2 regions of the Paenibacillus sp. TSA_86.1 genome follow, and region 2 is predicted to be linked to the other one. Evidence: predicted binding sites of a transcription regulator. Region 2 holds the regulator's gene; the other holds the start of a gene.
The links. Region 2 encodes CtsR, which represses protease genes until heat stress. Its sites were predicted from a motif close to ATGGTCAATAAAGGTCAAACA; they were not measured.
Positions count from the first base shown of each region.

Region 1 (3,426 bases), on a different contig from region 2:
AAAACAAACGTCCGAATTCGGTGGAGCAACTGCAAAACGCCCGTATGCGTTCGAAGCTTCGTATGTGGTGACTTACAATGAGAACGGCGTACTGGGTCTGATCACTCAACGTTATGAGGACTATGCTGGAGCACATGGCATGACGACTCGCACCGGTCATACGTTTGCTCTCGACACAGGTAAAGAGCTTACACTGGATGATGTAATTGCAAACAGTAAATCGATGCGTGAAACGATCAGCAAAAAGGTTGGCGAGCAATTGAAAGCGAACACGGGATACCTGAGCGGTTACAAAGGTCTGAATAAAGACCAGGATTTCTACGTGACGCCAACAGGTGCAGTGGTATTCTTCCAGTTGTATGAGTACACAGCGTATGCCGAAGGTTTCCCTGAGATCAAATTCACGTATAAGGAAATTCTGCCTAAGGGCACAGCGCCGTTTAGCAACGTAACGTCAGACAAGTAAGTTCGTCCAGGTTAAATCAAGAGCAATTATACCATTCTTCTAGTAAAAAAATAATAAACAAAAAGTCCCCGTCAAGCAAGATGACGGGGACTTTTTGTTATGCAGGCAACACACCCCACTGACGGGTGTGATCTTGCCTGTTTGCTTGAATATAACGCAGGGCGGGCTCACCTATATCGGTGAAGCCCGCCCTGCGATGATTCCGCTAGCCACCAGGCAGCAGTTTAGATGCCTTGAGCGCCTACGTTTTGGATTACTTTATCGATGATACCGTAATCGGCTGCTTCAGCAGCACTCATGAAGTAGTCACGATCTGTATCTTTCTCAATACGCTCCAGGGGTTGACCTGTGCGCTCGGAGATGATGCGGTTCAGCGTGTCACGCATTTTCAGAATGCGACGTGCACGAATTTCGATGTCCGACGCTTGACCTTGTGCACCACCGAGTGGTTGGTGAATCATGATTTCACTGTTAGGCAACGCAAAACGTTTACCTTTTGCACCAGCATTTAGCAAGAATGCACCCATAGAAGCCGCCATACCTACACAGATGGTAGATACATCCGGTTTGATGAACTGCATTGTATCGTAGATCGCCATACCCGCTGTGATAGATCCGCCTGGGCTGTTGATGTATAAGTGAATGTCTTTCTCCGGATCTTCGGCTGCCAGGAACAACATCTGTGCCATGATGGCATTCGCCACAACGTCATTCACGTCGCTACCAAGAAAAATGATACGATCCTTCAGCAATCTGGAATAAATATCATAAGCGCGCTCACCCCGGTTGCTCTGTTCAACGACCATTGGAATATAACTCACGTGAAAAACCTCCTCGGAAATGTAAGTGTTAAATGGGTGTTTATATTTAAACTGTTACCGTATTAACCACATAATAAACAATCTCAAACAAAAAGTCAAAGAAAGTCAAACTAACTTTGAAAAAAAAGAAACCTTTTCGGTTTCGTTGGTTAAATGCATTATGAGCTGTTAAAAATAAGTGGCGCGCCCGCCAAGAATCGAACTTGGATCTCAGGCTTCGGAGGCCTACGTCATATCCATTGGACCACGGGCGCACATCATGTGACAGCAATAATGATTATAGCCTATGAGTTAGTGAAATGCAAGCAGTTGCTTTGGTTAGAGGTCTTACGAATTAGGTTAGAGTGAATACATTAATTCACCCGATATGCAGGGTTTGAGTTATTCCATAGGTGGTTTGGAATGGTTCGGAAATGATCATGATAAAGAAGAAGGGATAAAGCCTTTATTTCGGTACATGCTATAAGAGGTTTTGGACATGCCATATGAAAATGAAACAAAGCAATATATAGATACTATTTATGTATCTCTTCTATATATGGTATGAGATCCGTTGCTTCTTGTCCAAACGTGTAGAGGTTGTGAAAACAGGCGCGTATAGACGCCTGCTGACGTATCGAAATAAGCATTCGAAACACTTGCATATCGCGTCAGTTTTAGGTAGAATGAACGTGGGACTTAAAAAGTTAACCCGGGACGTTTTGAGGCCATGATTGAAGCTTGGAACAAGAAGCTTGCGGGAGTGGAAAGCATGCGAACGATCTTAGAAGTGCAAAAGCAGCTTCTGCCCGATCTCATGGATGTCTTGAAAAAGCGGTATACGATTCTGCACCAGATCATGTTATCGGATGTGATTGGGCGGAGAACGTTAGCCAATTCCATGCAGATGACCGAGCGGGTTCTGAGAGCTGAGACTGATCTGTTAAAGGCTCAGGGACTTATCGAAATTGACAGTGCTGGCATGAAGATCAGTGAGGCAGGGTACAATCTGCTGCAGCAGTTAGAACCTGTCGCGAAAGAGCTGTTTGGATTATCCGAGCTGGAAGAACGAATCAAGCAAGCCTACGGTTTACAAAAGGTAGTTGTAGTTCCCGGCGATTCGGACGTATCTCCTTATGCCAAGCGGGAACTTGGAAGAGCCGGAGCGAAGGCTCTCGGCAGCATCATGAGTGACAACGACGTTGTCGCCGTTACAGGCGGATCAACAACGGCTGGAGTCGCAGAGCAACTCACACCGCCCACTTCGCTGAAGGGTGTCTGGTTTGTACCAGCGCGCGGCGGATTGGGAGAAAGCCTGGAAATTCAGGCAAATACGATCGCATCCACGATGGCAAAGCGGGCAGGGGCGCAGTACAAACTTCTGCATGTACCGGATTTGCTTAGTGACCATGCCTATGAATCGCTGATCCAGGATCCGGGTGTTCAGGAGATTTTACAGCTGATCAGGCAATCACGCATCGTAATCCATGGCATTGGTGATGCTGTGGAGATGGCGAAGAGACGCAAGCTTGCACCGGAGATCATCGAAGAACTTCAGGAGCAGGGGGCCGTATCGGAGTCCTTCGGGTATTATTTCAACGGTCAGGGTGAGGTGGTACATACCATGCTTACACTGGGTATGCGGCTTCAGGATATTGAACGCACCGATGTTGTCATCGGTATTGCGGGTGGCAAAAGCAAGGCAGCTGCCATTCATTCCGTACTGCGATTCGGGCAGGAGGATATCTTGATTATTGATGAGGCTGCGGCCGAGGTCATTGTCGCAGATATGGAATAGTTATCGTTGCCAGAGATGAGATCAGTTTTATTTTCAACATTACTCTTGTTGTCTTGACGGACTTCACCGTCTGTCTTGAATATATAGTTTCATAAAATTAATCAAAACTTGGGAGGAACTTACTCATGATTAAAGTAGGTATTAACGGTTTTGGACGTATTGGACGCTTGGCATTCCGCCGTATTCAAAATGTAGCAGGCATCGAAGTAGTAGCAATCAACGACTTGACTGACGCTAAAATGCTGGCTCATTTGCTCAAATATGACACAACTCAAGGTCGCTTTGATGGCGATGTTGAAGTACACGATGGCTTCTTCAAAGTGAACGGCAAAGAAGTTAAAGTGCTTGCTAACCGTAACCCG
Region 1 covers NZ_JBQZGE010000013.1:121,248-124,673, reverse strand. Annotated here, with positions in the region: gene ACUTVW_RS21095 (stalk domain-containing protein) at 1-466, shown strand, start outside; gene clpP (ATP-dependent Clp endopeptidase proteolytic subunit ClpP) at 691-1,287, opposite strand; tRNA gene ACUTVW_RS21085 (tRNA-Arg) at 1,467-1,541, opposite strand; gene ACUTVW_RS21080 (sugar-binding transcriptional regulator) at 2,039-3,064, shown strand; gene gap (type I glyceraldehyde-3-phosphate dehydrogenase) at 3,190-3,426, shown strand, end outside.
Region 1: a site for CtsR is predicted at 1,379-1,399, ahead of clpP (ATP-dependent Clp endopeptidase proteolytic subunit ClpP). Genes of this name have one in related genera too.

Region 2 (3,426 bases):
GAGACGGCGAGAGGAATTTTCCAAGCATAATGTATTGGGTGTCTATGCGGATGGACAGGTGGGAGCCAAACTTCAAATTATTCCATTTCAAACGTATATCCACGGAAGATCCTTTGAAATGGGTGGAATTGCAGGTGTAGCAACCTGGCCGGAATACAGACGCAAGGGATGGGTAGCAGGTCTGCTACAATATGCGCTCGAAGAAATGAATCGAAATAAACAGAGTATTTCCTTCCTGCATCCATTTTCATTCTCCTTTTATCGAAAGTATGGGTGGGAAACCTATGTGGAATATAAGAAATACAAGTTGTCTACCTCCGAACTGCCAGCCAAAAAACCAACACCAGGTACGATTAAACGGGGGAATCCTGAGCTCGCTGTATTGAAGCAGGTCTATGAAACGTATGCAGCACGTTATAATGGAAGCTTGAATCGGGATGACGCGTGGTGGGAGAATTCGGTATATATAAAAAAAGGTAGTAAGCGAGCTGTGTACTATGATGAGGCAGATGTACCTCAAGGTTATGTACTCTACGAGGTTAAGGATAGCAAATTTACCATCGGTGAGATGATTCATCTGAATGAAGAGGCAAGACAAGGACTTTGGACGTTTATTGCCAATCATGATTCCATGATTAACGAGGTGACTTTACAAGCGCCAGCAAGTGATATGTTAGCGTTTCAGCTGGACAATCCACGGATTCAGCAAGAGGTGGTACCGTACTTCATGGCACGGATTGTAAGCGTGGAGCAGTTCATTTCGCAGTACCCTTTTGCAAGTCAGGACTCGCCTGTACAGATTTGGCTTGAAGTCGAAGACGCATATGCTCCTTGGAATGAAGGGGTATGGGAATTAAATGTAGCGATGAACGGAACGGCTTCTATATGGAAAACAGCCGAATCAGAGCGTGAAGATCAGCTTGATCAGCCAATTCGACTCAATATTCAATCACTCACAGCCGTGTTAATGGGGTATCGCAGACCAGCAGAGATGGCACAGATCGGTAGAATGGAAGGCTCGGCTACCGCAGTTCAAGCGCTGGAGAAGGCTGTACCATACCGTGAAACCTACTTACTTGACTTCTTTTAAGCCTACAGATACCGAGTCATATATCATCGATTAGATAAGTAGTGTAATAGTGAGCAATCAGACTTCTCCCGATGCCTGGGAGAGGTTTTTTTGTGTCAGGCGAATATTTCGTGTAAAATCGTAAAAAATGAATAGTGCCCCCACTTGGCAAAACAGTAAAATATGCTATAATGTATATAAAGTCAAAGAAAGTCAAAGTCAACTCAAGGTTAATGTTTATTATTATACCTACGATACGATTGTTCGACTTTCTTACTGCTCTCTGATGAGAAGTACCGTGTGACGGATACATGTCATTGGAAGATCAAGGGATATTTAAAGGACCTTCGTGCTTCCTTTGCTCTCCTGTTTAACACCTGAGGCGGTAAGATTCGCTGTTTCACTAAGTGGTTAAATGGGTGGAGAAGGTGCACTCTGTGGGGGCGTGTGGGTCCTTATTGACTTAACGTTTCAGACAGTGGAGGATGATTGGATGCGTAATATCTCTGATATTATCGAACGATATCTGAAGGGTATTTTGCATGAAAGTCCCGAAGGAATGATTGAAATACAGCGTAATGATCTGGCGGATCAGTTTTCATGTGTACCTTCCCAGATCAATTATGTCATCAGCACCCGTTTCACTATAGAAAAAGGTTATCTGGTAGAGAGTAAACGTGGCGGCGGTGGATACGTTCGTATACAGCGCATTGAATTACCCGCTCAATCAGCTCTGCACAACCATCTGCATCACAGCATTGGTGAGGAGATTGGACAGACTGCTGCGGAAGGTTTGATCTATCAACTGGAAGAAGCCCGTTTCTTAAGTAAGCGGGAAGCCGGGTTGATGCGTGCGGCTGTGTCGAGAGAGGTTCTTATGGTCAAACTTCCTTACCGGGATCAAATTCGTGCCAGAATGTTGAAGGCGATGCTAATATCTTTGCTCGGTAAATGAAAACTATCGGGATCAAAGGAGGTACATCTATATGCTGTGCCAAGAATGTAATAAACGTCCGGCTACACTTCATTTTACGAAAATTGTAAATGGAGAGAAGACGGAATTTCATATCTGTGAATCATGCGCCCGTGAGAAGGGGGAGATGATTCCTGGAACATCAGGAGGATTTTCCATCCACAACCTGCTGTCCGGATTGCTTGATTTTGATCCGGCAGGCAAAGGTTCAGGTGCCGCACCTGCCAAGGCGCTGCAATGTGAAGAATGTGGCATGACTTATGCCCAGTTCAGCAAAGTTGGTCGTTTTGGCTGCAGCTCCTGTTACAAGTACTTTGACAGTCGTCTCGACCCGTTGTTCAAACGAGTTCATGGTAGCACGTCTCATGTGGGCAAAGTTCCTGCCAGAGCGGGTGGACGGATTAAGGTGAAACGACAAATTGCTGACTTGAAGCAAAATCTTCAGCAGAGCATTGCCCAAGAAGAATTCGAAGAGGCAGCTCAAATCCGGGATCAGATTCGTGAACTTGAAAAAGGAATAGCTCAGGAGTAAAGTTTGTCATGAGTAGGAGGGAAGCATAATGCCTAATCTGCGTTTTACAGAGAAGGCGCTCAGTGAATGGATGCGCAGTGATGCAACCGATTCAGAGATTGTAATCAGCAGTCGTGTCCGTATCGCACGTAACCTTCAGCATATCCCGTTTCCAATGCTGGCTTCGGGTGAGCAATCGGAAGAGGTGTTGAATAAACTGAGCGAAGTACTTCAGTACGATGACGTACACGCCTTTGGTGATTTTACTACACTTGATCTGATCGATATTGATGAACTTGACAAACGAGTGCTGGTGGAGAAACATCTCATCAGCCCAAGTCTGGCGAATGAATCTACAAACGGAGCCGTCATTCTTAGTGAGGACGAATCGGTAAGCATTATGATTAATGAAGAGGATCATCTGCGTATCCAGTGCCTCTATCCGGGGTTCCAGGTGAAAGAAGCCTGGGAGAAAGCTTCCGCTATAGATGATGCATTTGAAGCGCATGTGGATTACGCCTTTGATGATCGCAGGGGTTATCTGACCAGTTGTCCAACAAACGTTGGAACAGGTGTCAGGGCTTCTGTCATGATGCATCTTCCGGCATTGGTCATGACACAGCAGATCGGCCGTATTCTCAGTGCCGTATCCCAGGTGGGGTTAACGGTTCGAGGGATTTACGGAGAGGGCAGCGAGGCGATGGGCAACCTGTTCCAGATTTCCAATCAGATTACACTTGGACAGACGGAACAAGAAGTGATCGACAACCTGCATAGCGTTGTTTTACAGATGATTGGTCATGAACGTACGGCCAGAGAACGGCTCATTACCGATTCCAGACTACGTATTACAGATCGGGTGATGCGTTCCTA
Region 2 covers NZ_JBQZGE010000023.1:59,866-63,291, reverse strand. Annotated here, with positions in the region: gene ACUTVW_RS25935 (GNAT family N-acetyltransferase) at 1-1,090, shown strand, start outside; gene ACUTVW_RS25930 (CtsR family transcriptional regulator) at 1,563-2,024, shown strand; gene ACUTVW_RS25925 (UvrB/UvrC motif-containing protein) at 2,056-2,574, shown strand; gene ACUTVW_RS25920 (protein arginine kinase) at 2,603-3,426, shown strand, end outside.